DNA from 4 places in the Pantoea folii genome. Region 4 is predicted to be linked to each of the others. Evidence: predicted binding sites of a transcription regulator. Region 4 holds the regulator's gene; each other region holds the start of a gene.

Region 1 (7,492 bases), on a different contig from region 4:
ATATGCAGCTGATTCCATTTGAAATCGCGATAGATGAACATCGTGACAAAAAACGCCCACAGGCAGGCGATCGCAGCGGATTCCGAAGCGGTAAAAATGCCGGAAAGAATACCGCCCAAAATAATGACGATGGTAAACAGTCCCCAGAACGCATCGAAGAAGATTTTCACCGCCTGACGCAACGGAATGGCTTCGCCTTTGGGATAACCGCGCTTGCGTGCGAACGCCAGGCACATCACCATCAAACAGAATCCCAGCATCAGCCCGGGGATAATACCCGCAACAAACAACGAGGATATGGTAACGACGCCACCGGTGGCCAGCGAGTAGATCACGGAGTTATGGCTGGGCGGCGTTAACACCGCCTGCACCGAACCGCTGGCGGTCACGGCGGCGGCAAAATCTCGCGGATAACCTTTTTGCTCCATTTGCGGGATCATCACCGATCCGATCGAGGCGGTATCGGCCACTGACGATCCTGAAATCGCGCCAAAAAATGTCGACGCCACGATATTCACCAACGACAAGCCCCCGCGGATAAAACCGACGAAGATATAGGCAAAGTTTACCAGGCGTCGGGCAATCCCTCCCTCGGCCATGATCGCCCCGGCCAGAATGAAGAACGGAATGGTGAGGAGTGAAAATTTGTTGACCCCGTTGGTGATCTGAATCACCACGGCTTCCAATGGCAAATCGATCCACCAGGCGCCAATAAAGGCAGCAAATCCGACGGCAAAGGCCACCGGAAAGCCGACCAACAGCAGCAACACCAAACTACCAACCAGAATGAAAGCATCCATTTTAGTGCTCCGAATTTAGTGTGTGCCGCCCAGCGTCACCAGCGGACGCTGACTTTGATCGCCATTCAGTATTCGCTCGATCACAAACAGCAGCGTAAACAGCGCGCCGATAGGAATGGGCAGATACATTTCGCCATACGTCACAGCAGGCAAGGCCGCCAGCGGTTGAATCCACATGGCCTCACACAAGCTGTAGCTGGCCTGCAGCAGGATTAAGCACACCACGATCAGCAGCAGGTTGCACAGCCGTTGTGCCCATTTTTGTGCAGCCTCAGAGAGGCGATCGGTCACCATCGACACACAAATGTGTGTGCCTGCCCGCAATCCGACGGGCGCACCAATAAAGGTAAAGATGATCATGCAGACGATAGCGACCGGCTCCGGCCATGAGAGGGCACCATTCAGCACATAGCGCGCGAAAATACCGATGGGTATCACCGCGACCATAATCAACAGGGCTACCGCCGCGATGCCCATGCACAACAAATAGAGCCCATCCATCAAACGGGAATATGCATTCATGCTTCGTTACCTGAGCAAGGCGCCACGTGGTCGCGCGGCGCTGAGAGGGTTATTTCACATCCGCAATTTGTTTCATCAGATCCTGATAATTGCCGCCAAACTGGTCGCGCACCGGTTGCGTGGCTTTCATAAAGTAATCGCGGTTGGTGTCCTGGAATGTCACGCCGCCGGCTTTCATTTTCTGCACTGACTGGGCGGTGTAAGTGGCCCACAGCTGGCGCTCTTCATCCTGCGCTTCCTTGCCGAGTTTCTTCAGCAGCGCCTGATCTTCTGCGGAAAGCCGTCCCCACGAAGCTTTAGAGAACAGGATCATCTCCGGCTGAATAAAGTGGCCGCTCAGGGTGTAGTACTTCGCCACGGGCAGATAGTTGTGGGCGACAAACGTCGGTGGATTGTTCTCTGTGCCATCGACCACGCCAGTTTGCATGGCGCTAAACACTTCGCTGACGCCCATTGCCACAGGATTGGCACCCATCGCTTTCAGCGTGGCCAGTGAAATGGCACTGTTCTGCACGCGAATTTTCATCCCCTGCAAATCTTCGGGTTTGGTGAGAGGTTTTTTGGTGATCATGTTGCGTGTGCCCGCGTCGGTCCAGCCGAGGAACACCATGCGAGTGCGGGGATCGTTATCGAATTTTTCGACAATCTGTTTGCCGACATCGCCATCCAGCACCTTGTGCATGTGGTCTTCATCGCGGAACACATAGGGCAGGGTTAGCACACTGGTTTCAGGGGCGATAGTGGTGACAGGAGCCAGCGAGACGCGAATCATGTCAATCGCGCCGAGCTGAACCTGCTGCAGCGTTTGATCCTCATCGCCCAGCACGCCGCCAGCGTAAACCTTCAACTCTAATCGTCCTTGCGTCGCTTCTTTTAACTTATCGCCCATATGCTGCAGCGCGACCACAGTGGGATAACCGGCGGGCTGTACTTCCGCGACTTTTAACACTTTGGCATGAGCACCACTCGCCAGCAGCATAACCAGAGAAGAGATTGCAATCGTGAGTCGTTTTTTAGATGTCATTATTATTGCTCCAGCTTAGTGATCATTAGCGGTGTCAGGCACACCACAATCGGGAAGGGCTGGCTCAGAATAGTGAAATTGCGCTGGCGAAAAAGTGGTCAAATGTTGATTGGATGAAATACATCACATTTTGAAACGATGTTTTAATAAATTTTCAATTTAGGTCACATTTGTAAAACATCAGCCAGCGCATCCATAAAAACCACATAGATTGTTAGAAATTGAAGCATTAATCGTTTGTAAATAGTAATGAGAACTACTATCACTTCGGTCAATTTTTTTGCTATGATCCGCGCTTCAATCGTGAACTGTGCAACAGAAGTTGGAGACGCAGCGTGGTAGCCAGTGATTTGATGCAAACGGACCTCTCCGTTTGGGGCATGTATCAGCATGCCGATATCGTGGTAAAAGTGGTGATGATTGGCCTGTTACTGGCCTCGGTTGTCACCTGGGCGATTTTCTTCGGCAAGTTTGCTGAGCTGAGCGGGGCGAAACGTCGCCTGAAACGCGAACAGCAGGCGCTGGGCGAAGCGCGTTCGCTTAATGATGCTTACCGCGCCGCTGAAAGCTTCAAAAGTAACAGCCATAGTGCGGTGTTGCTGAACGATGCGCAGAATGAGCTGGAACTCTCTGCAGGTACCGAAGACCTTGATGGCATTAAGGAACGTACCAGCTTCCGCCTTGATCGTCGCGTTGCGGCATTCAGCCGTCATGCCGGTCGCGGTAACGGCTTCCTCGCTACCATCGGTTCTGTTGCACCCTTCATCGGTCTGTTTGGTACCGTTTGGGGCATCATGAACAGCTTTATCGGTATCGCTAAAACCCAGACCACCAACCTCGCTGTTGTGGCGCCGGGCATCGCAGAAGCGTTGCTGGCGACCGCGATTGGTCTGGTTGCTGCTATTCCTGCTGTTGTTATCTACAACGTCTTCGCGCGCATGATTGCCAGCTACAAAGCCTCATTGGGTGATGTTGCGGCGCAGGTGATGCTGCTGCAGAGCCGCGATCTGGATCTCGGCAATGTGGACACCGCGAAAGAAGCGACCCGTCCGACGGCGGCACAGAAACTGCGCGTAGGATAAGTATTATGGCGATGCGTTTAAACGATGACTCGGTAGGCGATGGCGAAATGCATGAAATCAACGTGACGCCGTTTATCGACGTTATGCTGGTTCTGCTGATCATCTTTATGGTCGCCGCGCCATTAGCCACGGTGGATGTGCGTGTTAACCTGCCTGCCTCCACCAGCGCACCGCAACCGCGTCCGGAAAAACCGGTTTATCTATCTATTAAGGAAGATAAGCAGATCTATATCGGCAACGATGCGGTCACCAAAGAGACGCTGGTGAATGCGCTGACGGCGCAGACCGAAGGCAAGAAAGACACCACCATCTTCTTCCAGGCGGATAAGTCAGTGGATTATGAAACCCTGATGAGCGTGATGGATCAATTGCGTGAAGCGGGTTATCTGAAGATTGGTTTGATGGGCATGGAGACGGTGAAGAAATAAATCCCCCCTCTTATCGCTCATAAGGGCCGCCATCGAAAGCGGCCCTTTCTATTTTCTCCCGCCGTTAATGTTAATTTCTCGTTACTTTTGGTATCACTTTTGTAAACTGCAATGGTGAGGCTGATCACATCTATTCCTGGCGCAACCCGCTACAACGGTAGAAAAACCCAGGAAGGACAACATGAGCGTGAGTCAATCTTTACAAAAGCCATCGCAAGGCGGGGCCAAAACCATCTTTAGCGTTACCAGCGGTAACTTTCTTGAGATGTACGATTTTATGGTGTTTGGCTATTACGCTACGGCGATCGCCAAAACCTTTTTCCCCGGAGATGATCCCTTTGCTTCATTGATGCTCACGCTGATGACCTTTGGTGCGGGCTTCCTGATGCGTCCACTTGGCGCGATTATTCTGGGTGCCTACATCGACCATCACGGACGCCGTAAAGGACTGTTGCTGACATTGGGCTTGATGGCGTTGGGCACACTCACCATCGCCCTGGTGCCGGGCTATGCCACGCTGGGTGCCGCCGCACCGATTCTGATTCTGCTGGGTCGTTTGCTGCAGGGCTTCTCTGCGGGTGTGGAATTGGGCGGTGTGTCAGTTTATCTGTCTGAAGTAGCACCAAAAGGACGCAAAGGTTTTTATGTTAGCTGGCAGTCTGGAAGCCAGCAGGTTGCGGTGATCTTCGCGGCGCTGCTCGGCCTCGGCCTGAACCATCTGCTGGCGAAGGATGCGGTCACCGAATGGGGCTGGCGTATTCCGTTCGTGGTCGGTTGTATGATTGTGCCGTTCCTGTTCTGGATCCGCCGCATGCTGGAAGAAACCGAAGCGTTCAGCAAGCGCAAGCAGCATCCTTCCATGGGACAGATTATGCGCTCGGTCGGTGAGAACTGGGCATTGGTACTGGCGGGGATGCTGATGGTGGTGACCACCACGGTGATGTTCTACATGATCACCGCCTTCACCCCGACTTTTGGCAAAACCGTGTTGATGATGAGCGACGAGCAGAGCTTTATGGTGACGCTGTTTGTCGGCATCTCTAACCTGATTTGGTTGCCGGTCATGGGCTCGCTGTCGGATCGCATAGGACGCCGCCCGCTGCTGATCACTTTTACTATCCTGATGATTCTTACCACCTGGCCAGTGCTGCACTGGCTGGTGGGATCGCCCACCTTTGCGCATCTGGTGGAAGCGGAATTGTGGTTATCGTTCCTGTATGCCAGCTATAACGGTGCGATGGTGGTCTATCTGGCGGAAATTATGCCGGCTGAAGTGCGCGCCACCGGCTTCTCACTGGCGTATAGTCTGGCGACCGCGCTGTTTGGTGGCTTCACGCCAGCAGTTTCAAGCTACCTGATCCATGCCACGGGTGATAAAGCGATGCCCGGCGTGTGGTTGTCATTCGCGGCGGTGTGCGGATTGATCGGGACGCTGCTGATTGGCCGCATGGTGAAACAGTATCAGGCGCGCCATGGCGGCACGCCGGTGGGAGCTTCGCTGTAACGCCCTGGCTGACAACGGGCCTCATATCAGCCCGTTAAGAAGCGATTCGAGTAAAGCAGCCCCTTGTTGAAGGGGCTGCTTTTTTGTTTATGCAGATATGTGGGTATGGCGCAGTGAAACGCAATCATCGTGCCTCTTAACAAGCGACATCGTCGCTCATGCCCTGCCTAAAACGACAGATCCACCACCACGCTATCCGTATAACTCCCCGCCGCTGGCGTATTCTGCGTCGTCAGAATCTGCGCTGTATAGGTGAAGTTGCGCGTTACCAGATCCGCGTTCAGGGAGGTGGCGCTGGCGCTACTCCAGCGGTCAGTGCCGGTCGGTCCCCAGCGTGTCGTGGTGGTGGTGCCTTTATAAATGTCATAAGCCAGCCGGTTAGTCCCGCTCGCCATCTGGCGCGTGGTGCCGCTGTAGTAGCTGCCATTGCTCAACCCCACAGTGAAAGTGCTGCCTTTAGAACACACCACGTTGATGGTCTGCTGCACCGTGGAGAAACTCCCCACCAGCGGTGCGCTGCCAAAACTCACGTTAGGCGCGGTGATGGTGGTGCAGTCGTTGGTCACAACCAGGTTAACGGTAATCGGCATGGCGGTGCCGGTACTGGTTTGCACTGTTCCTACGCACAAACCTGCTACGTTCAAACCCGCGCACACCGTATAACTCACCGTTATGGTTATCGTCGTGGTGTAAGTGCCGGCTGCAATCACCTGTCCCGTCAGGGTGCGGAAATAGAGCGGAATATTAAAGTTAAGGCTGTTCCCCAGCCCAAGCAGTAAAGCCGAGCTCCAGCGATAGCTGCCGCCCTGCTGCAATTCCGTAGCGCAGGCGCTGTCGATGCACATTTGAATGGGAATGCTGTCGGTACCGGTGCTGGAACTTTTCAACACCGCCCGCGTGCCGCTGAGATAGGTCGCAGTGGTGAAGGCGTATGTGACGTTATCGGTGCCCAGCAACGACAACGTACCTGACCCACAGTTGACGTTGGTGGTGCTGGAGGTGTTCTGCACCGTGGAGCCCACCGCGAATGTCGTCACGGAGCCAAAGGTCGCCGTTGGGGCCGATAAACTACAAAGCGCATAACTGGTGCCCGGCAAGATAAACAGCGCCAGCAGCAAAAAAATCTTTCTCATGGTGAAATTCCTGACTGTGAATTATTGGCCGTGCTGACCGCCGAACCCGGCGACGGCGGCGGCAGATCGCACGTCAGCGGACCGTAGGTCTTCAGCGCTTTTGGCTGGCCGTCCGCAATGGTCAGCGTGGTATCACAACTGCGCCCATCAGGCGTCACGACATGAATTGGGTTTTCAGCGCTCAGATTCTCCATCCAGACAATGCCATCCCATCCGATATATTCCGTACCCTGATTCGGGCGCAACACCTGGCTGGAGATCGGCAACGGTTGCCCCTGTTTATCGTGCAATACCACGCTGGCGGCACGCAGACGTTCCACCGGGAAGTTCAGCAGGTAACCACTTTTCCGTTTCACCGCAAAACGCTGTTCCACCTTTGGTGCGGTGCGGTCAACCGGTAAATCCAGGGTATCGATATCGTATTTTGCGCCGTAGTAACTGCTGATCGATGGCACCAGCAAATAGCCCTGATTATCAGTGCGTCCCATTGCCTGGTTTTCATAGCGCACGGTGACATCCGGGTAATCGGTTTTCACCACCACAAACGCATCATTGATGTCGTTGGCGGCAAACACGCGGTTATCCATCAGCACCAGCGAACCGGTGAAATCGGCCCACTGCGTGGTGTTATCGTTATCGCCGTAGAACCCGGCAGAGGTGTCGATTTTGTTATTGCGATAGCGCAGGCTTGCCTGGCGGTAATCACCGCTGTCGCCACCCTGATTGGCCCAGGCCGCATCATACGCAAAGCCACCATCGGTCGGCATGGCGCGTGACACGTAGAGGCGCTGATTGTTGTTGCCCTGCTGATCGCGCTCGTAGCTCACCGAAGCACTGCTCTGCTCGCCGAATGGGATCACCAAAGAGATGGCACCGCTCCAGTCGCCCTGTTCCTGATCGCGGCTGGCGGAGATATACAGGCTGCTGTTACCCCACAGGTTTTTACTCCAGGACAGGTTCCATAAACGGGTGCGATCGCCCGATCCGCCGGCAATATCA
Region 2 (7,492 bases), on a different contig from region 4:
CAATCAGCGTATCCAGCTGGCAAAATGCCTGACGGAGTCGCGCTAAATCCTGATGGTGGTGGAACGGATTACCGCCCGCCCAGTAAGCCAGACGGATATGTGGATAGGTTAAACGACGGCCGTTGTAGTCGAACGGTTTGCCAGGATTGAGCAACATGTCCGAAATACGCGCCACCGGGATGAGACGATCGATGCCATTCTTACCCTGCGGCAAAGCCGGGAAACTCACCAGGTTGTGATGCTTACCGTAGTGACCCAACGCACCCAGCGCATAGGTATAACCGCCGCCCGGTAAACCCGGTTGGCCCAGCGCGGCGGCCAGCACCAGCCCGAGCCACACGGGTTGTTCACCGTGTTCCGAACGTTGCAGCGCATGCGCAACGGTCACCAGCACGCGTTTACCGGGTAGCTGGCGGGCAAAATCAGTGATAAATGCCGCGCTGACGCCGCAGATCTCTGCTGCCCAGGCGGCATCACGCGGTGTGCCATCCTCTTCACCACGGATATAGGCAACCATTTCCGGCCAACCCACGGTGTAGCGACTCAGGAAGGCTTCATCCGTCAGCTGTTCTTCAATCAATACGGACAGAACACCGAGAATAAAAGCGGCATCGGTGCCTGGACGCAAGGCCAGCCACTCCCCTTTGGCTTCGTCGGGCAGATCGCTTTTCAATGGGCTTACTGAGATAAAACGTGTGCCGCGTTGCGCGGCCTGATGCATAAAACCGCGCTCGGTGTGTTCACTTAATCCACCGCTCGCCACCTGCGAGTTTTTCAGCGCCAGACCACCAAGGCGATAACAATTTTACTGTGCTGGGCAATCTCTTCCCAACTCACGCCACGTCGCGCAATCTCGTTCATGTCGCCGACGATATGTGGCAGCAGCACCGAAGCAGAGCCCGAACTGTAGCTGTTTACCGAACGCACATAGCCGCCCAGCGTGGTGTTCAGGAATCGGTGTACCTGGCTTTGCGCATGATGAAATCGCCCGGCACTCGACCAGCCATAAGAACCGCCAAAAATGCCTTCCGGGCCATGAGTGTCGCCCACGCGCTTCAATTCACGCGAGACCAGTTCGTAAGCCTGCTCCCAGCTAACAGCAACGTATTCGTCATTGCCACGGCGCTGATCGGGGCCGGGGCCCTCTTCCAGCCAGCCACGACGCACCATCGGGCGCGAGACGCGTGCCGGATGATTTAAAGCGGTGCGGAAATTTTGCAGCAGCGGGCTGGGATCGGGATCGCCTTTAAAGGGTTCGATAGTGAGCTGGTCGCCCGATTGCTGGGCATGAAAAGCGCCCCAGTGGGCGCTGTGTATTACCGGTTTTTGCGTCATCACTGTTCCTGGCTGTCAAAAATGAAAAACGGTGCTTAGAGCACCGTTGCAATAAAGTTTCTTACGCGCCCGTTTTCCGGGTCGTCGAGGACTTGTTGAGTGGGTCCAGCTGCCACGATTTTGCCGTCTTCCATAAAGACAATGTTGTCGGCAACCTCGCGCGCGAAACCAATCTCGTGCGTCACAATTACCATGGTGATGCCGGAGTGCGCCAGTTGCTTAATCACTTGCAACACTTCGCCCACCAGTTCTGGATCCAGTGCCGATGTCGGCTCATCGAACAGCATCACACCCGGGTCCATCGCCAGCGCGCGCGCAATGGCCACACGCTGTTGCTGTCCGCCGGAAAGATTCTGCGGCCACTCCTCTTCGCGCCCTGCCAGCCCCACCTGCTTAAGCAGTGACAGCGCTTTGCTGGTCGCCTGTTGGCGGTTCTGTTTTTTCACGCGCATCGGTGCATCAACGATGTTCTGTAACACCGTGCGATGCGGGAACAGGTTGAACTGCTGGAACACCATGCCAATTTGCGCACGCTGACGCGCAATCTCACTGCTGCTTAACTCATGCAGCGCCTGGCCTTTTTGTTTGTAGCCAATGATTTCGCCACCAATCCGAATGGTGCCGCCATCCAGCTTTTCCAGGTGGTTAATGCAGCGCAGCAAGGTGGATTTCCCCGAACCAGAAGGCCCGAGGATCACCGTCACCGAACCAGCGGGAATATCCAGATTCACTTCATCCAGAATCGTGACGCCAGAGAAGCGTTTAGTGACTTTACGTAAGGCGATCGCTTCAGCCATTGCTTACGCTCCTTTCAGGTTTTTGCGCGCTAAAGCCCGGCAAGGATTTAAACAGACTGCGTTTTTCACGACGCGTAACGCCACGACCAAAATAGCGTTCAACGTAGAACTGACCAATCGACAGTACCGAGGTCATCAGCAGATACCACAGCGTCGCCACCAGCAGCAGCGGAATCACTTCATAAGTACGCTGATAAATGATCTGCGCGGAGAACAGCACATCCTGCAGCGAAATGACTGAGACGACGGCAGTGGTTTTCAACTGACCGATAATTTCATTACCAGCAGGTGGCATGATGGCGCGCATCGCCTGTGGCAACACCGTGTGTCGGAAAATCTGCGCGGGGCGGTAACCCAGCGCACGTGCGGCTTCCAGTTGTCCGTTTCCTACGCTTTGGATACCGGCACGCACAATTTCAGCGGCATAGGCAGACTGATGCATCACCAGCGCGATCACCGCCGCACTGAATGGACTCACCAGCGCATTAGATTGGGTGCTCCACAGCTCGCCCAGGCCTGGGATTGAGAGTGAAATCGTCGGATAAAGTGCGGCAATGTTGTACCACAGGAACAGCTGCACCAGCATCGGCACACCCCGGAAGAACCAGGTATAGAACCAACTCACGCCCACCAGCACGGGGTTGGATGAGAGGCGCATCAGCGCCAGCACCGTACCAAACGCAAAGCCCAGCACCACCGAAATCGCCGTCAGTTGCAGCGTCATTAATACGCCCTGCAAGATCGATTCGCCGGTGAAATTTTCCGCAATCACGCTCCATTCGAAGCGTGGATTGTTAATCATCGAGTGCGCCATTGCCACGACGCACAACAGCACCACCAGCGCACTCAGCCAGCGTCCGTAGTAACGTTTGCCGACAATTTTCAAATCATCGGTGTGGTCACGTACATCACTCATTGAAAGATTTCCTGGTTACGTTTGGATTCTTTAACCGCGCCAAAACCGATGCCCCAGTTGTCGAGGATCTTCTGGTAGCTACCATCTTTGATCAGCGAGTTAAGTGCCGCTTGCACCGCAGGCTCAAGCGCAGAATCTTTCGGGAAAGCCACAGAAACAGGCGCGTCATGCACGGTGATTTCGCCGCTCAGGGTGATAGGTTTAATCACTTTCGCCTGCCACAGCAGACCTTCGTACGGGCCAAGGAACATCGGCACGCGACCGCTGACGACAGCCTGAACACCGGCTGGACGATCCGGGAATACGGATACTTTGATCGGCTTTTTACCCGCTGCTTCACAGGCTTTGCTGGCTTCTTCCAGACGCGTCACCTGCGTAGTGCCTGAACCTGCGCCAACTTCCAGGCCGCACACGGCGTCCAGGGTTTTGAACGGTGCCACATTGGCATCTTTGCGCGAGATAATGCCCAACAGGCTGGCATCGTAATAGCTCACGAAATCGATAATTTTGGCGCGGGTCGCGGTGGCATTAATGTTCGAGAGCGCAACATCGTAACGACCGGTTTTCAGGCCGGGAATGATGTTGTCGAAACCGCCGGTGTCACGCCACTGGACCTGGATCCCTAAGCGTTCGCCCACGGCGTTCATCACGTCAATTTCACGTCCGGCCAGGGTTTTGTTGTCTTCTTTATAGAAGGTGGTCGGCGGCGTGTTTGGGTTGGTTCCTGCCACGATGTAGCCGCGCTTAACCACATCCGCCGGCAGCAAGCTTTTCAGTGCCGGGTCGGCCTTAACATGGAGTGAGCTGTCAGTTGGGACGGATTGATCGGCGGCAAACGCGGTGTGCGCACTCAATGCAAGTGCAAGCAAGGTGATACCTTTGGCGAGTTTCACTGGAACCTTCTCCTGATATATATAAATGTTTCCCTGTAGGGAAAAGGCGTTGAGGTAGCGATGTATTTTTCTTCTTTCTCACCTTACGGCGGAAAGAAATTTTCATCCTCTGAACGTCCCGGAGCCATTCTCAGTAAGATGTGCAGCGATCACAAATGCGAAAAACGGATATCTATTGCCATAATTCGGGAATAGAACGTAGTGCCCGTGGTGCCGGGGATGACCGCGCCAGCGATGGCGCGGTTTCAGGTGAGGTATTCAGATTTAGTCAGGTATTCGGCAGCCTGCTTTTGCCATGGCTTATGAACGTATTCTTCTTAGCAAGACATTATTGTTCTAAGCGTTTGCGTATAGGCTCAAACTCTTTAGTCGCATGGCGTGGAACGATATCGGGTAAATTCTGCTCGGCTGCCTGCCAGTATTGCCACGACACTTTCTTGTCGCCCAGTTCGTAATCCATACCATCCCAGCTGTCTTCACGGAAGCTGTAGAACGCCCAATGTGCCTGCTGCTGATCCAATACCGTTAATACATCCTCCAGATATTGTGTGCAGCCTGGCAAGGTGCGCACACAACCGAACTCCCCTACCACCATTTGATGGCGAGCCACGCCGCGCGCTTTCGCCCACTCAAACGGCAGCGCTAAATATTCTGCCACGCGTTGTGCATCCCACTGTTGCTGCAATCCCGCAAACGGGACTTTACCCGGGTAAGGCCAGGGCGCTTTGCGTTTGGCATTCGGTGCACTGGTGGCGGAATAAGGCTCATACATGTGCACGCTATATAACACCCGTTTATCTTCGAGCGGCTGTGGCCAATACGTGAAGGCATCGGCGGCAGCGTACCAGCCACTGTCGACCATCACCGGCGTCTGCTGATCGACTTCGCGAATCGCCGCAATCACGGTGCGGTAAAACTCCGGTAAATCCCGCGCGGTACCCTTGTGCTGCAGATACCAGCTTTTCATGGTTGCGGCAGACGCATGTTCGTCCAGACCGCCCATTTTCTCCGGTGCGGGTTCATTAATGATGTTGTATGCCGCTACTGCAGGGTGGTCTTGCAATGCAGCCGCAAGGTCACGCCAATAACGGGCACTTTGCTGCCAGAAAGCGTTGTCTTGCCACAGCCGGTCGTCGAACTGTCCGCCGTTATTTTGTGACCATCGCATGCCGGGTAAGGAAAGCGGCGTAATCACCACTTTCAACCCTGCTGCCTCAGCGTTATCCAGCACATTTCTCAAAGTGGCGACATCTTCCGCCACTAATCCCTGGTAGCGATCCGCACTGCCCAGCAGAAAATCACGCTGTTTGGTGGGCCATTTATCCCAGGAGAGCCGCACCCAAGAGGCACCGTAAGTGTGGAGAGCATTAAAATAAGCAGTATTGGGTGGAATGCGATTAAAACTGTTGCCGCCATGTTGAGGTTGCAGCCAGAAATCCATCTTATCGGCGGCTCTGGCAACAGAAATAGTGAACGAAATCAGTAACAGGAATGTAAAGGTTTGTATGATCTGGCGCACACTTTCTCCTTGATTTATGAGAGTCCCAGGCACCCTTTTTGGTGCAGGCTCGAAGCTAAACGGATTCCCATGTAGTTACTGTGCGTTATCACTGATTTTAGTCTACTGATTTGCAAGGAATTGATGACAGTTTGATGAACGCTTTTCCTCCGCAACGTTTTTTAAGCACAAACGTCACTCTGGCTTTACGTTTCTTCACGTTTCCCCCGCATTTAGCACCAATCATGGAGAAAAAAAGGAGACGCCGGTTTGTCGCATATACAATGAGAAACATTCTCATTATCATGCGCATTTGCTTACATATGTTAATACTTCAGGGAGAAGATTTAAGTGAATGTAACTTTGTATGTCAGGAAGCGCCCTCTTGCACTGATTGTGGCAGCCTTGCTCACCTCACCTGCTTATGCCGCAGAACCCACGGAAAAACTGGCTGACGATGAATCGATGATCGTCACTGCAGAACAGGGTCTGAAACAACAGCCTGGCGTTTCCACCATTACCGCTGAGGACATTAAGAAAAGTCCACCGGTTAACGACCTCTCCGATATCATCCGCAAAATGCCGGGCGTCAACCTGACCGGTAACGGGGCCAGCGGTAGTCGTGGTAACAACCGTCAGATTGATATTCGCGGCATGGGCCCGGAAAACACCTTAATCCTGATAGATGGCGTGCCGGTCAGTTCGCGTAACTCCGTGCGTTACAGCTGGCGCGGCGAACGTGACTCGCGTGGTGATACCAACTGGGTGCCCGCGGAGATGGTAGAACGTATTGAAGTGATTCGCGGCCCAGCCGCCGCGCGTTACGGTTCCGGTGCGGCTGGCGGCGTGGTGAACATCATCACAAAGCGCCCGACCAATGACTGGCATGGATCGCTGTCACTGTTCACCAATCAGCCCGAAAACAGTAAAGAGGGTGACACGCGTCGCGCCAACTTCAATTTGAGTGGCCCACTGGCTGGCGATGCATTAACCATGCGTTTGTATGGCAATATCAACCGCACCGATGCGGATGCTTATGATATCAATACCGCTCAAAACGGCTCTTATGCTGCGGGACGGGAAGGGGTACGTAATAAAGATATTAACGGTGTACTGTCATGGAAAATCACCCCTACTCAGATCGTTGATTTCTCCTACGGCTATAGCCGTCAGGGCAATATCTATGCGGGCGACACGCAGAACAGCAATGGAAATAGCAGTGCAGGTGGTTTAGTTGAATCTCTGTACGGCAGTGAAACAAACCGCTTATATCGTCAGAGCTATGGCGTCACTCATAACGGTATCTGGGATTGGGGCACATCCAAACTTAATTTCAACTACGAGAAGACCAATAACACTCGCTTGAAAGAAGGCACTGCCGGAAGTGTTGAAGGGATGATTAACAGTAATGTTTATTCGACCAGTCGTCTGGAAAGTTATCGTGCTGGCGGAGAAATAAACTTCCCACTGGAATTATTGGTGGACCAAACCGTGACGTTGGGAGCGGAATGGAACCACGATGAGCTTAATGACCCTGCGTCAATGCAATCTGCAAGTACAAACCTTTACTTGCCAGGTAGTTCAGGCGATCCGTCTCAGCGCAGCAGTACTAACTCCGCCACGATAAGTTCTCTTTATTTTGAAGATAATATTGCCGCCACTGACAGCACTGAAATTATTCCGGGTTTACGCTTTGATTATCATGATGCTTTTGGTGCTAACTGGAGTCCAAGCCTGAATATTTCGCAAGGATTGGGCGACTATTTTACGCTCAAAGCGGGTATTGCGAGGGCATTCAAGGCGCCTAACTTATATCAATCAACTCCCGGCTACCTACTATCAACACGTGGCAATGGCTGCCCAATTGGCCTATCCCAATGTTATTTATTAGGGAATGACAATCTCGATCCTGAAGTGAGCGTCAATAAAGAAGTGGGACTAGAGTTTAACCACGCGGGTTATGTCGCTGGTATCACCTACTTCCGTAACGATTACAAAAACAAAATTGTATCCGGTACTGATGTTGTCTACACCAATGGTACTTACAACGTGC
Region 3 (7,492 bases), on a different contig from region 4:
CAATCGCTTCCTGAGACGATCCACCAAAGTATATCGGCAGCTTTTTCTGCGCAGGTTTGATGGCGGAAAACGCCTGCTCAGCCTGGTAAAAATGTCCCTTGTGATCATAAGGCTGGCTGGATTCCAGACTCTGCTTCAGCACGGCAAGAAACTCATCGCTGCGCGCATAGCGTTCGGCTTTATTCAGGAAGTCACCATCACGACGCTGCTCGACATCGCTACCGCCGCTGATGATATGCACGGCCAGCCGACCATCGGTCAGTTGATCCAACGTTGCCAGCTTGCGTGCGGCCAGTGTCGGTGCGACAAAGCCCGGACGGTGTGCGAGCAGGAATTTTAGTGTTGAGGTGTGTGCCGCAGCATGTGCGGTCACCAGAAAGCCGTCGGGTTGATCGGACCAATAGCCCACGAGAATGCGATCAAATCCCGCTTCTTCATGGGCGCGGGCGAAACGCGCGATGTAATCTTTATCGAACAGCGGACCGCTGGCGGGAATGATTTCGGAAGCCAGGCGGTGGCCAATCATGCCAAGAAATTGAATGCTCATACGATTCTCCAGATGTGACGTTATGGAGAAAAGCTACGGGCGCAGGCAACCGGGACGGAAATTCAATATTGTGCAAAGGTTTTGCGTCAGGTGGGGAAGCGGCGAATGACGGGGATAAAAGGGGTGAAATGCAAGATAGAACAGAAAGGCATAATTAAGAAGAGAAGGGCGAGCCGCAGCTCGCCCTGAACATCAGAAGGCCAGAACCAGACCGGCGATAGCGGCAGAGAGCACGCTCACCAGGGTTGAGCCGTACAGCAGTTTAAGGCCGAAGCGAGAAACCACGTTACCCTGTTCTTCGTTCAAGCCCTTAATCGCACCCGCCACAATCCCGATAGAGGAGAAGTTAGCGAAGGAGACGAGGAACACAGACAGGATTCCTTCTGCGTGCGGTGACAGCTGACCAGCAATCTTCTGAAGATCCATCATCGCCACGAATTCGTTAGAAACCAGTTTGGTTGCCATGATACTGCCAACCTGCAGCGCTTCACTGGACGGCACGCCCATCACCCACGCAAACGGATAGAACACGTAACCCAGCACACCCTGGAAGCTGATGCCGAAGATCAGATCAAACAGCGCGTTCAGACCTGAAATCAGGGCGATAAAACCAATCAACATGGCGGCAACGATGATCGCCACTTTGAAACCGGCAAGGATATATTCGCCCAACATTTCGAAGAAGCTCTGACCTTTGTGCAGATCCTGCAACTGCAGATCTTCTTCGCTATCGACGCGGTAAGGGTTGATCAGTGACAACACAATGAAGGTGCTGAACATGTTCAATACCAGCGCGGCCACCACATATTTCGGCTGCAGCATAGTCATATAAGCGCCGACGATGGACATGGAAACTGTCGACATTGCCGTAGCAGCCATGGTGTACATGCGACGCTGTGACATTTTGCCAAGGATATCTTTATACGCGATAAAGTTTTCTGACTGTCCCAAAATCAGAGAGCTTACGGCGTTGAAGGATTCCAGTTTGCCCATACCGTTGACTTTTGACAGCACGGTACCGATGCCGCGGATCACCCAAGGCAGGATACGGAAATGCTGCAAAATACCGATCAGCGCGGAGATAAACACGATCGGGCACAGAACATTCAGGAAGAAGAACGCCAGGCCTTTGTCGTTCATGTTGCCGAATACGAAGTTAGTCCCTTCGGCAGCATACTTCAGTAGATGGTCAAACAGACCCGCGAACCCTTTGACGAAGCCAAGGCCAGCTTCAGAGTTAAGGAAGAACCACGCCAGCAGAACTTCGATCACCAGAAGCTGAACGATGTAACGAACGCGGATGCTTTTACGATCGTGGCTGACCAGCAAGGCCAGTACGGCTACCACCACTAATGCCAAAAGAAAGTGCAAAATATGGGACATGTCGGCTCCAAATTTGAGGAGGGTTGTATTTTGTTGCGTATTCTATGTAACGCGTTACTTAAAAACGAGATCAAAACCACATTATAAGTATTCGGTATCGACAAATTTCTAAGAATAGTCTCACCGCTCACAACCTCTTCACAAAGCCTTCACAAGAAATATCCACAAAAACATTGTCTATAAAATAACCCGGGAGTAGAGTGATTCCTGTTGCAAACATTTTGGCAAGAACTGGCTTTACCGCAAGGTATAGCAATGGCTATACTTCATAGCACCATCTATTATTACGATAACTATAATCAAATTTCACTTGCCTTGAGCGCCCGTTAAGCTGCATGGGTCAACAAGCGTTAGGACAGGGTCCACACTATGTCAGAAAGTCGCACCGCTGAGCGCGCCGCTCGCGGAGCCAGAAAAATCAAGCTCGCGCTGCTTGGCCCTGCCTTCATCGCGGCAATTGGTTATATCGATCCCGGTAACTTTGCCACCAACATTCAGGCGGGTGCGGCCTACGGCTACAAACTGCTGTGGGTGGTGGTCTGGGCCAATGTGATGGCGATGCTGATTCAGCTGATGTCAGCCAAACTTGGCATCGCCACCGGTAAAAACCTTGCCGAGCATATCCGCGATCGCTTTCCACGCCCGGCAGTGTGGTTCTATTGGGTGCAGGCGGAAATCATCGCCATGGCCACTGACCTCGCTGAATTTATTGGTGCGGCACTCGGCTTTAAATTATTGCTGGGGATTTCGCTACTACAAGGCGCCGTGCTCACCGGCGTCGCCACCTACCTGATTTTGATGCTGCAAAGCCGGGGGCAGAAGCCGCTGGAGTTGGTAATTGGCGGCCTGCTGTTGTTTGTCGCCGGTGCCTATATTGTTGAGCTGTTTTTCTCGCAGCCGAAAGTGAGTGAATTGGTCACCGGTATGGCGTTGCCTTCGCTGCCTACCTCTGACGCCGTGTTCCTCGCTGCCGGTGTGCTGGGCGCCACCATCATGCCGCATGTAATTTACCTGCACTCGGCACTGACGCAACACGGTAACATTGGCAGCAAAGCGGATCGCTACTCGTCCACTAAACTCGATGTGGCGATTGCCATGACCATTGCCGGCTTTGTCAATCTGGCGATGATGGCGACTGCGGCGGCAGCTTTCCACTTCAGCGGGCATACCAGCATTGTGGATCTCGACCAGGCGTATTTGACGCTGCAACCTTTGCTGGGCCGCGCAGCAGCCATTGTGTTTGGATTAAGTCTGGTGGCGGCAGGCTTGTCTTCTACCGTGGTGGGAACACTGGCGGGACAAGTCGTGATGCAGGGCTTTATTCGCTTCCATATTCCGCTGTGGCTACGTCGCACCATCACCATGCTGCCTTCCTTTATCGTGATCTGGGCCGGATGGGATCCAACGCGCATTCTGGTGATGAGCCAGGTACTGTTGAGTTTCGGTATCGCACTGGCATTGATCCCGCTGTTGGCCTTTACCGGCAACCGCGAGTTGATGGGCGATGAGATGGTCAATTCGCGCCTGATGCAAAACGCCGGACGCCTGATAGTGGTGCTGGTGGTGGCATTGAATCTCTATCTGTTGGTCGGTGAGGCGCTCGGCTGGTAACGCTTCGGCTGGTCAAGACGAAAAAAAGAAAATCCCGGCTATCAGGCCGGGATTTTTGTATTAGTGGTGGTGGTGATCATGCCTGTCATCATGACGATGGTCATGGCGCCAATGCTCACGGCGTTCCCGCTCATGCCAGCGGCGTTCACGCTCACGTTCGTAAGCCTGATGACGACGCCACTCTTCATGACGCCACCAGCGATGATCGTTGTAGCGATAACGGTCATTCCACCAGCGCGGCTCACGCCAGCGTCCGCCATCCCAATAGTAACCACGACGATCGCGATCGCCGAGATGCAGCGTGACACCCGGAGCCAATGTAAGGGTGGCGCTGTTGGCTTCTGCTGTGTGCATCGCCAGGGGTGAAAGTGTTGCCAGCAAGGCGGCAAACAAAATTGCACGTTTCATAACTTCTCCTTTTCAGTGGCTTATCACTGCCACCGTTGCGCTAGTGTGCCACATCGGTCCAGTGTTGCCTTGAGAGTGAGTCTGAAAACGTTGCGGGAAATCTGAATTGAGAATTTTCTGCTGCGGAAAATACCCGGCCTGAGCCGGGTAGGTAATCGTTTACACTAATATGTTATGAATCGCTTCGATCTCTTCAGTTGTCAGCTCGGGCTGGCTTAGCATCTCAACGGCATCATCAATTTGCGCAGTTTTACTTGCACCAATCAGCACCGAAGTCACGCGTGCATCACGCAGCACCCAGCTCAGCGCCATTTGCGCCAGCTTCTGCCCACGCTGTTGGGCGATCGCCTGCAGCTTACGCACTTTTTCCATCTTCTCTTGCGTCAACTGGCTCTCATTAAGGAATTTACTGCCGCTGGCGGCACGGGAATCCTCAGGGATGCCTTGCAGATAGCGATCGGTCAGCACACCACCCGCTAGCGGAGAGAATGCGATGCAGCCGACGCCATTATCACCCAGCACATCCAGTAGACCTTGCTCTTCCGGTGCACGTTCGAACATGGAGTATTTCGGCTGATGAATCAGGCAAGGTGTGCCGAGATCGCGCAGAATGGCAATCGCTTCGGCTGCTTTATCTGCCGGGTAATTGGAAATGGCGGCATACAGCGCTTTACCCTGGCGCACCACCTGATCCAGCGCGCGCATGGTCTCTTCCAGCGGCGTTTCCGGATCGGGACGGTGATGATAAAAGATATCGACATACTCCAACCCCATGCGTTTCAGGCTCTGATCCAGACTGGAAATCAGATACTTGCGCGAACCCCAGTCGCCGTAAGGACCGTCCCACATGGTGTAACCGGCTTTAGTGGAGATCACCAACTCATCGCGCAGCCCGGCAAAATCTTCGCGCAGAATGCGCCCGAAATTGGACTCCGCAGAACCCGGCGGGGGTCCGTAGTTGTTGGCGAGGTCGAAATGCGTGATGCCGCGATCAAAGGCGTGGCGCAGTAATTCACGGCTATTATCGACGCGTGTGCTGTCGCCAAAGTTGTGCCATAAACCCAGCGAAATAGCCGGTAATTTCAGGCCGGTACGGCCACTGCGACGATATTGCATCTGTTGATAACGTTCGGGGTGAGGAAATACAGACATGCAGCGTTCCTGTCTCAAAAAGGGAGAAAGTGACATCAGCATAGCAGTGTATGCGTTTACACTAAGCCGAAACGCGCCGAAGATCGCAACTTACAGAATTTTCTGTCGTCGTAACGATTGCTTGCCACAAATCACCATGCGCTGATGGTGAAAATCTCGCCAATTCAGCCACATCGCTGATACTTCGATCATCCCCTTAAGAAGGAGCTGTCGATGAAAACCCTCAACGTTGGCGACTATTTACTGCACCGTCTACAGCAAGCTGGCATCCGTCATCTGTTCGGTGTGCCGGGTGATTACAATCTGCAATTTCTCGACAGCGTTATTGCTCATCCTGAGATTGCCTGGGTCGGCTGCGCCAATGAACTCAATGCCGCCTACGCGGCGGATGGCTACGGTCGTTGCAACGGTGCTGCTGCACTGCTCACCACGTTTGGCGTGGGTGAACTGAGTGCGATTAATGGGATTGCGGGCAGCTATGCCGAATATGTCCCGGTTATTCATATTGTTGGCGCGCCAGCCAGTCGTGCGCAGCAGCAAGGTGACTGTGTACATCATTCACTGGGGGACGGCGACTTCCATCATTTCCTGCGCATGGCACAAGAGGTAAGTACCGCCAGCGCGGTGCTGACTGCGGATAATGCGGTTGAAGAAATTGACCGTGTGATATCGGAAGCGCTTAACCAGCACCGGCCCGGCTATCTGCTGCTGGCGGTGGATGTCGCGGCGACGGAGATTACGGTGCCTGATCCTCAGCCCGTTGCGCCTGTCCATCAGGACACCGCCGTTGCGACAGCTTTTGCTGCTGCCGCTGAACGCTTACTGGCTCCTGCACAGCGCGTGGCGTTACTGGCCGATTTCCTCGCTTCGCGTTGGCAATTGCAATCGCCGCTGTTTGCACTCCGCCAACTACGCGCCATTCCCGCCGCTACATTACTGATGGGCAAAGGCGTGCTCGATGAACAGCAGCCCGGCTATGTGGGTACCTACGCTGCCGAAGGCAGCAGCGATGCGGTGCGCCGGGCCATTGAAGAGACGGATGTCACGCTGTGCGTCGGCGTGCGGTTTACCGATACCCTGACCGCCGGTTTCACCCAGCAGTTACCCGCAGAGCGCGTTATCGACCTGCAACCGTTTCACGCCACGGTGGGCGGAGAATGCTTTGCGCCGCTTAGCATGGCGCAAGCCCTCGCCGCATTATTGCCCGTTTATCAACGCCACTGCGTACATTGGGCACTGGCCGACACTGCATCTTGCGAAGAAATTGAGCAAAACGATGATGCGGTAATCAGTCAGCGCGCATTCTGGCAGGCGATGCAGCGCTTCCTGCTGCCGGGTGATATCATCCTGGCCGATCAGGGCACGGCCGCCTTTGGTGCCGCCGCGCTGCGTTTACCACCGGGAGCACAAATGCTGGTGCAACCGCTATGGGGCTCGATTGGCTATACTCTACCGGCGACCTTTGGTGCACAAACGGCACAACCTGACCGACGCGTCATTTTGATTATCGGTGACGGTTCAGCGCAGCTGACGATCCAGGAGCTGGGTTCCATGCAGCGTGACGGGCAACAGCCGATTATCTTCCTGATCAATAACGACGGTTACACGGTTGAGCGGGCGATTCACGGCGCTGAACAGCGTTACAACGACATCGCACAATGGAACTGGACTGCGCTGCCACATGCGATGAGCGTAGAGTGTGCGGCACAAAGCTGGCGAGTGAGCGAAACGGTGCAGTTAACGGCGGTAATGGAGCAATTGATGCGTCAGCGTCGCCTGACGCTGGTGGAAGTGGTGATGGAAAAACAAGATCTGCCGCCGCTGTTGCGTAAAGTCACTGCAGCTCTGCACCAGCGCAACGGCGGCTAGCCGCTATCCGGCTTAGGCTTTGTTGTTTTAGACCAGGCGGTGCCTGAAACCCTCACGTACACTCGTTACGCTCCGGTTTCTCTGCATCGTCCGTCTCCTGTGAGGCTGAGTCGATAACGCCTGACGCGATAAGCCCGCAGTTTCGGAAAGTTGCCTCTATACAGTGAAGCCGCGGATTGTCAGGCTGTGCCACGCACCAGAAATGTTTACGCCCATCGTGCTGGTGGGCGTTATTGTTTTATTGGCAGGCTCTTATATAGTGTCCTGCAATTGTTTATGACCCAAGCGGAGCAGCAGAAGAATGACAAAATACGCCCTGGTCGGCGATGTGGGCGGTACCAATGCCCGTCTCGCCCTGTGTGAGGTGGAAACCGGTGCCATCTCCCAGGCCAAAACATTCTCAACATCAGACTACGACAATCTCGAAGCGGTGATTCGTGCTTATCTCGACGAGCAAAAGCAGGAGATTAAACACGCCTGCATCGCAATTGCCTGTCCAATCACCGGCGATTGGGTCGAGAT
Region 4 (7,492 bases):
TCCGTGCCTGACGGACGCGCAGCAAACCAACCGTTTTCAGTCATCACTTTCAGACCACCGATTGACGCGCCGTTGCCCGGTGCTGCGGTCAGACGTGCAGTAATCGGATCGCCCGCCAGCGTGTCAGCACTCACCATTTCCGGTGACAGCTTAGACAGTGCCGCTTTTTGCGCTGAGGTCGCCGGCGCCTGCAGACGGTTATAGCTTGGCGCGCCGAAGCGTGCTGCCAGTTCGTCATAGTGCTGCTGCGGGTTCTTGCCGGTCACCGCAGTGATTTCGGCTGCCAGCAGGCACAGGATGATACCGTCTTTATCGGTTGACCAGGCGGAACCATCGAAGCGCAGGAAGGAAGCTCCCGCGCTCTCTTCGCCGCCGAAACCGAAACTGCCATCAAACAGACCATCAACAAACCATTTGAAGCCGACTGGCACTTCAACCAGCTTGCGACCGATGTCGTTGACCACGCGGTCAATCATTGCGCTGGAGACCAGGGTTTTACCCACAGCCACATCTTTGCCCCACTGCGGGCGATGCTGGAACAGGTAGTTGATCGCTACCGCCAGATAATGGTTCGGGTTCATCAGGCCAGCAGGCGTGACGATGCCGTGACGGTCGTAATCCGGGTCGTTACCAAACGCCAGATCGAACTTATCTTTGTACGCCAGCAGACCGGCCATCGCGCACTCAGACGAACAGTCCATACGCACCACGCCATCTTTGTCCAGATGCATGAAGCGGAAAGTCTGATCGACTGCATCATTAACGATGGTCAGATCCAGCTTGTAATGTTCAGCGATACGCTGCCAGTACGCGATACCGGAACCACCCAGCGGATCAACGCCGATTTTCAGGCCCGCTTTCTGGATTGCCGGGAAGTCAATGACCTCAGCCAGACCTTCCACATAAGGCTGAATCAGATCCTGCTCAACGATATGGCCGCTTGCCCAAGCCTGATCCAGTGGCAGACGCTTCACGTCTTTCAGCTCACCTTTGATCAGCTGATTAGCTCGATCTTCCACCACTTTGGTGACGTTGGTATCAGCCGGGCCACCGTTTGGTGGGTTGTACTTGATGCCACCGTCTTCTGGCGGGTTGTGTGAAGGCGTGATGACGATACCGTCCGCCTGCGCGCCACCGCGTTTGTTGTGTTCCAGAATGGCGTTGGAGATCGCCGGCGTTGGCGTGTAGCCATTGTCCTGCTGCACGATCACATCTACACCGTTCGCCGCCAGCACTTCCAGCACCGACAGAATGGCCGGCTCAGACAGTGCGTGAGTATCTTTACCCACGTAGCACGGACCGGTGATGCCATTCTTTTTGCGCTCTTCCGCGATGGCTTGCGCAATCGCCAGAATGTGCACTTCATTGAAGCTTTGGCGTCCCGCGCTGCCGCGGTGGCCAGAAGTGCCAAATTTCACCGCATGGTCCGGGTTCGCCGCATCTGGCTTCAGGACGTAATACTGCGAGGTTAATTGTGCAACGTTAATCAAATCGCTCTGCTGGGCAGGCTGCCCGGCACGGGGGTGATTGGCCATTGGCGCTTCTCCCTGACGCTTCAGTTTAAATGGTGCCGCGAACTTTCTCTGTCAGTTCCTGTGGGAACTGCATCGCCAGCATGATGTGTTCCACCATGCTGCATTTGCGGCCTGTATTGGTATTGGTGATCACCCAGTACGGTGTGCCAGGAACGTGCTTCGGCTTAGTATGGGTGCCATTTTGCAGCAGCGTATGCTCGTCACCCGCAAAATAGACGCGAGTGCGGCCCTGCAGCGAGGCAGTGGCTTCAGCAAAGGCAGCTGGATCAAGACGATAGAGCGTTGACAGTACCAGCATAAAGCGATTAACCGCCTTATTCTGCTCAGCATACTCATCAGAGAGCAGCAGTTCACGCACGGCGCGTACGCGATCCTGAGGACGCGCTTCGCTGCGCACTGGCTGCGCTTCCTTGACCGAAGCCGAAGCCGCAGCGACAGGTGCAGTCGGTGCGGTCTGGCCCGCGGTAAACTTCAGCATGCGGCGCAAAATATCCGAGGCGCTTTCACCAATGTGCTGCGTGTGGCTGGCAATATAACGGTAGAGTTCTTCGTCAACTTCAATCGTTTTCATCTTATTCCGTACAATTCTGGCAAATGACAGAACCACGCTTTATTGCAACGGCCTTAGCAAAATCGAGCTGTGCAAAACGTGAGCGGGCTCTAACATAAGGATTATAAAGTTAAATCCGTGGCAGCCGATAGCGCTGGCGTCGTTTCAGGGCAAAAGTCGGAATATGCCCTAATGCCTGGCCGGCTGGCTCCTGGACAGGTGAATCCATGATACCCTAAGCCAAGGTCACAACCGTAAGAACTTTAGCCATGATTTTGAACGCCTGTCTGCAAACTGAACAATCTCCCCCTGAAGCGTCCCCGATTCTGTTAATTCATGGCCTGTTTGGCAGCATGGATAACCTTGGCGTGCTGGCACGCGGCGTACGGGATGCTCGCCCCACGCTACAAGTGGACGTACGCAACCATGGTTTATCTGAGCGCAGTGAGGTGATGAATTATCACGCCATGGCGCAAGATATCGTTGAGACGCTGGATGCACACCAGATTGAACGCGCTGGCGTGATAGGTCACTCGATGGGCGGTAAGATCGCCATGGCATTGAGCGCAGTGGCCCCCGAACGTATTGAGAAGATGGTGCTGATCGATATCGCGCCCGTGGATTACCAAACCCGCCGCCACGATGAAATCTTTGCCGGTATTCGCGCCGTCACCGCCGCGGGTGTAACGCGTCGTAGCGAAGCGGCCGAGGTGATGCGTCAACATGTCACTGAAGAGGGGGTAATTCAGTTTATCCTCAAGTCCTTTGTCGAGGGCGAGTGGCGCTTTAACGTGCCGGTGCTGTGGGACAACTACACCACGATTTCTGGCTGGGAAGAAGTTCCCGCCTGGCCACATCCCGCATTGTTTATCCGCGGTGGCGATTCTCCTTACCTCGACAATCAGCACCGCGATGCACTGCTACGCCAGTTCCCGCAGGCACACGCACACGTGATTAGCGGGGCCGGTCATTGGGTACATGCTGAAAAACCTGATGCGGTTTTGCGCGCAGTTCGTCGCTTTTTTAACCTGTAAAAGCAAAAGCTTGCCGTATGCGGTTTAGGGTTGGCGTCGCGGATGGTGCTGGAGTATGATGTCGCGCTAAAAATTTGCCGCGGATGATTTTTTCGCCGTGGTCGGGCCGATAATGTATAAATCGCGCAGCGCCTTTCCGCCGTTCGCGCCCACTCAGTTTCACAAATCATGGCAAAAGAACAGACAGACCGTACCACGCTTGATCTTTTTGCAGACGAGCGGCGTCCTGGTCGACCCAAAACCAGCCTGCTGACACGTGACGAACAGTTGCGTATCAACAAACGTAACCAGCTCAAGCGCGATAAAGTGCGAGGGCTGCGTCGTGTTGAGCTGAAAATGTCCAGCGAAGCGGTTGACGCCCTGAACACGCTGGCCGAGCAACAAAACATCAGCCGCAGCGAGTTGATTGAACAAATGCTGCTGGCGCAACTCAAACTGTCTTAGCGCGCTGACCGCACGCAGGAACACAAAGTTCAGGCTTTACTCGTTCCGCCCTTTTCAACGGTCTGCTATCATTCGCTAACATGTGCAGTCAATTGACTTACTTTCACAATCAGGCTTTAAGAGGTTACTTAACCCATGGCAATCGTAGGCATTTTCTTCGGCAGCGATACCGGCAACACTGAAAACATTGCAAAAATGATCCAGAAACAACTGGGTAAAGATGTCGCCGAAGTGCATGACATTGCTAAGAGCACCAAAGAAGATCTCGCAGCGTTCGACATCCTGCTGCTGGGCATTCCTACCTGGTATTACGGCGAAGCACAGTGTGACTGGGATGACTTCTTCCCTTCGCTGGAAGAGATCGACTTTAATGGCAAACTGGTGGCGCTGTTTGGTTGTGGCGACCAGGAAGACTACGCAGAATATTTCTGTGATGCGATGGGCACGATTCGCGACATCATTGAGCCAAATGGCGCGGTGATCGTGGGCCACTGGCCGACCGAGGGCTATCATTTTGAAGCCTCTAAAGGTCTGGCCGATGACAAACACTTCCTCGGCCTGGCAATTGACGAAGACCGTCAACCTGAGCTGACCAACGAACGTGTTGATGCCTGGGTGAAACAGATTTTTGATGAGCTGCAGTTAAAAGAGATCATCGAAGCCTGATGCCTCGCCTCCCCAATGTGAGCGCTGGCTCACATTGGGACAAAGGAATTTCCTATAAAAATAATAGCTACGGTTTTTTAACTTTTCCCCGCAAATCTGTAGAATACCCGCAATGGTCATCCGCTTATTCCTCTGATTGTTGACTGAGGCTGAGTGAAATGGAAACCCAAACCACACCGTTCCGCGCTGACGTAGGCGATGTTTATCCTTACGACTTTTGTTGATTTGCGCGATACCCCGGTTTTCATTTCACTGCTTGAGTTCTATAATGAGACGCAAATGAGAATACGTGTGACCTAAACATTCAAGGCCCCTGCGCCGTAAGTGACATGCAAAGTAACAGGACAATATCCGAATGACTGACAACAACTCCGCATTGAAGAAGGCTGGCCTGAAAGTCACTCTGCCAAGATTGAAAATTTTGGAAGTGCTTCAGGGACCGGGCCCCGAGTCCCATCACGTCAGTGCGGAAGATTTGTATAAGCGCCTGATCGATATGGGCGAAGAGATTGGCCTGGCAACGGTATATCGCGTTCTTAACCAGTTTGATGACGCGGGTATCGTCACCCGTCATAACTTCGAAGGCGGCAAATCCGTATTCGAACTGACTCAGCAGCATCACCATGACCACTTGATCTGCCTGGATTGTGGCAAAGTAATCGAATTCAGCGATGAATCAATCGAAACGCGTCAGCGTGAGATTGCCACTCGCCATGGCATTAAACTCAGTAACCACAGCCTGTACTTGTACGGCCACTGTGCACTGGGAGACTGCCGCGAAGACGAGACGCTCCACGATAAGTAATTGAGTGTGCTATGCAATATAAAAAAACCGGTGCTGGTCACCGGTTTTTTTATGCCTGTTATCAAGCGATAAAGGTCTCGTGGAGGTAGCGCCAGCGAGGAATGGTGGTGCTGCAATCCAGCACAGCCAAAGAGATGCGCGTTTGATGGGTGCCGTTCAACATCTGCAGTTCACGATACTGAATCGTCACTTCCTGGCTCTGTTGAGAAATGATGGCATGCTCACTGGTGGCAATGCGCAGCCCTTCCCGCTGACCGTGCAGTTTGCGAAACAGCACTTCGGTCTCATTCAGATCCAGCTGCTTACCCAGCGGCGTCACCATTTTGAAATCCGGGTGAAAGTGTGACAATAGCAGTTCCATGCTGTCATCACTGCCTTCTACCTGGTTAAAAACACGTTCAATAAGCTGATGTAATACCACCACACTATGCTTAGCTTCCAGGGCGAGACTTGTCATTTTATTTCCTTTGATAACCCGCAGAGCTTTGTTGAGAGCGCATAGCCTACCTGAAATACAATTTTTCACACTCGCAAATGGGTTAATTTTGCTAAAGTCAGAATTGTCGCAAAATAGACAACAAGCTCAGCTTGCCGCCTTCAGCATAATTAATTGCTCGTGGCGAATTACAGGCAATAAAAAAGGGCGATTGCTCGCCCTTTCATGATCATATTGTGCTATTGACGAAAGATATTACTCGCCAATCTTCGCGAAAGTATCGCGCAGTCCAACCGTGCGGTTAAACACCAATTTACCCGGCTGTGAGTAGACGCTATCGGCACAGAAATAACCTTCACGTTCAAACTGATAAGCTGCGGTAGTGGCCGCTTCACGCAAACCAGACTCCACGAAGCCCTGTTTGATCTCCAGCGAGTTCGGGTTAATGGTGGTGAGGAAATCCTCAGCCGCCGCGGGGTTTGGCACGCTGAACAGACGGTCGTAAAGACGGAACTCAGCTGGCAGTCCATGAATGGCGGAAACCCAGTGGATCACACCTTTCACTTTGCGACCATCCGCCGGATCCTTGCTCAGGGTGTCAACATCACAAGTGGCATAGATGCAGGTAATGTTACCCTCTTCGTCTTTCGCCACACGCTCAGCACGAATCACATAAGCATTGCGCAGACGCACTTCTTTGCCCAGAATCAAACGTTTGTACTGTTTGTTGGCTTCTTCACGGAAGTCAGCGCGATCAATCCACACTTCACGGCTGAACGACACTTCACGCGTGCCCATCTCCGGCTTGTTTGGATGATTAGGCATGGTCAGCGTTTCTTCGTGGCCGGCGGGCAGGTTTTCGATCACCACTTTCAACGGGTCAAGTACCGCCATCGCGCGTGGTGCGTTCTCATTGAGATCGTCACGAATACAGGATTCCAGCGACGCCATCTCAACGATATTGTCCTGTTTAGTCACGCCGATGCGGCGGCAGAATTCACGAATCGAGGCCGCGCTGTAACCACGACGGCGCAGACCTGAAACGGTCAGCATGCGGGGATCGTCCCAGCCTTCCACCACTTTCTCGGTGACCAACTGCGTCAGCTTGCGCTTCGACATCACCGCGTATTCCAGATTCAGCCGCGAGAATTCGTACTGGCGCGGATGCTGCGGAATGGTGATATTGTCCAGCACCCAATCGTAAAGGCGACGGTTGTCCTGGAACTCCAGCGTACACAATGAGTGGGTAATGCCTTCGATCGCATCCGAAATGCAGTGGGTGAAGTCGTACATCGGGTAGATGCACCACTTGCTGCCGGTCTGATGGTGATCGGCAAACTTAATGCGGTATAGCACCGGATCGCGCATCACAATGAAGCTCGATGCCATGTCGATTTTGGCACGCAGACAAGCTTTACCTTCCTCGAAACCGCCATCACGCATTTTCTGGAACAGCGCGAGGTTCTCTTCCACGCTGCGGTCGCGGTACGGGCTGTTTTTACCCGCCGCAGTCAAGGTGCCGCGATATTCACGGATCTCTTCCGCCGACAACTCATCAACGTAAGCCAGACCTTTATTGATCAGCTCAACGGCGTAGTTAAACAGTTGGTCGAAATAGTCTGAGGAGTAACGAATGTTGCCGCTCCACTCAAAGCCCAGCCATTGCACGTCACGCTTGATGGATTCAACGAACTCCAGGTCTTCTTTCACCGGGTTAGTATCGTCAAAACGCAGGTTGCACTGTCCTTGATAATCTTGGGCGATACCAAAGTTCAGGCAGATTGATTTCGCATGGCCAATATGCAGATAACCATTGGGCTCAGGCGGGAAACGGGTATGCACACTGCTGTGCTTACCGCTCGCCAAGTCTTCGTCGATGATCTGACGAATAAAGTTCGTTGGGCGGGCTTCAGCCTCACTCATCTCAAAATCCTCAAAACAATAGCGGGTGATTTGTACCACGAAGTAACGGAGTATGATCCACAAAGCGCAGGAGGGAAACAACCGTTTGTTGGTCGTTTT

The links. The regulator Fur, encoded in region 4, represses iron uptake genes when iron is present. The targets are predictions, from matches to a motif close to ATAATAATGAGAACNACTATCAA.
Region 1: the regulator Fur is predicted to act here: its motif matches at 2,590-2,612, upstream of exbB (tol-pal system-associated acyl-CoA thioesterase).
Region 2: the regulator Fur is predicted to act here: its motif matches at 5,724-5,746, upstream of AC1MDE_RS01900 (TonB-dependent siderophore receptor).
Region 3: the regulator Fur is predicted to act here: its motif matches at 2,211-2,233, upstream of AC1MDE_RS18515 (Nramp family divalent metal transporter).

What each region holds. Positions count from the first base shown of each region.
Region 1 covers NZ_JBWXON010000003.1:278,658-286,149, reverse strand. The annotation lists gene AC1MDE_RS06315 (TRAP transporter large permease) at 1-800, opposite strand, end outside; gene AC1MDE_RS06310 (TRAP transporter small permease) at 816-1,322, opposite strand; gene AC1MDE_RS06305 (TRAP transporter substrate-binding protein) at 1,372-2,346, opposite strand; gene exbB (tol-pal system-associated acyl-CoA thioesterase) at 2,700-3,428, shown strand; gene exbD (TonB system transport protein ExbD) at 3,434-3,856, shown strand; gene tcuC (MFS transporter) at 4,038-5,360, shown strand; gene AC1MDE_RS06285 (Csu type fimbrial protein) at 5,528-6,493, opposite strand; gene AC1MDE_RS06280 (fimbria/pilus outer membrane usher protein) at 6,490-7,492, opposite strand, start outside.
Region 2 covers NZ_JBWXON010000001.1:379,659-387,150, forward strand. The annotation lists partial or broken gene AC1MDE_RS01875 (molybdopterin-dependent oxidoreductase) at 1-1,335, opposite strand, end outside; gene AC1MDE_RS01880 (amino acid ABC transporter ATP-binding protein) at 1,371-2,132, opposite strand; gene AC1MDE_RS01885 (amino acid ABC transporter permease) at 2,125-3,048, opposite strand; gene AC1MDE_RS01890 (ABC transporter substrate-binding protein) at 3,045-3,941, opposite strand; gene AC1MDE_RS01895 (glycoside hydrolase family 5 protein) at 4,270-5,460, opposite strand; gene AC1MDE_RS01900 (TonB-dependent siderophore receptor) at 5,803-7,492, shown strand, end outside.
Region 3 covers NZ_JBWXON010000016.1:124,589-132,080, reverse strand. The annotation lists gene AC1MDE_RS18525 (LLM class flavin-dependent oxidoreductase) at 1-547, opposite strand, end outside; gene AC1MDE_RS18520 (NupC/NupG family nucleoside CNT transporter) at 740-1,930, opposite strand; gene AC1MDE_RS18515 (Nramp family divalent metal transporter) at 2,300-3,541, shown strand; gene AC1MDE_RS18510 (DUF2502 domain-containing protein) at 3,602-3,949, opposite strand; gene mgrA (L-glyceraldehyde 3-phosphate reductase) at 4,109-5,101, opposite strand; gene AC1MDE_RS18500 (alpha-keto acid decarboxylase family protein) at 5,315-6,970, shown strand; gene glk (glucokinase) at 7,272-7,492, shown strand, end outside.
Region 4 covers NZ_JBWXON010000030.1:31,847-39,338, forward strand. The annotation lists gene pgm (phosphoglucomutase (alpha-D-glucose-1,6-bisphosphate-dependent)) at 1-1,535, opposite strand, end outside; gene seqA (replication initiation negative regulator SeqA) at 1,561-2,106, opposite strand; gene ybfF (esterase) at 2,355-3,119, shown strand; gene ybfE (LexA regulated protein) at 3,288-3,563, shown strand; gene fldA (flavodoxin FldA) at 3,699-4,229, shown strand; gene fur (ferric iron uptake transcriptional regulator) at 4,585-5,034, shown strand; gene AC1MDE_RS24820 (hypothetical protein) at 5,096-5,491, opposite strand; gene glnS (glutamine--tRNA ligase) at 5,726-7,393, opposite strand.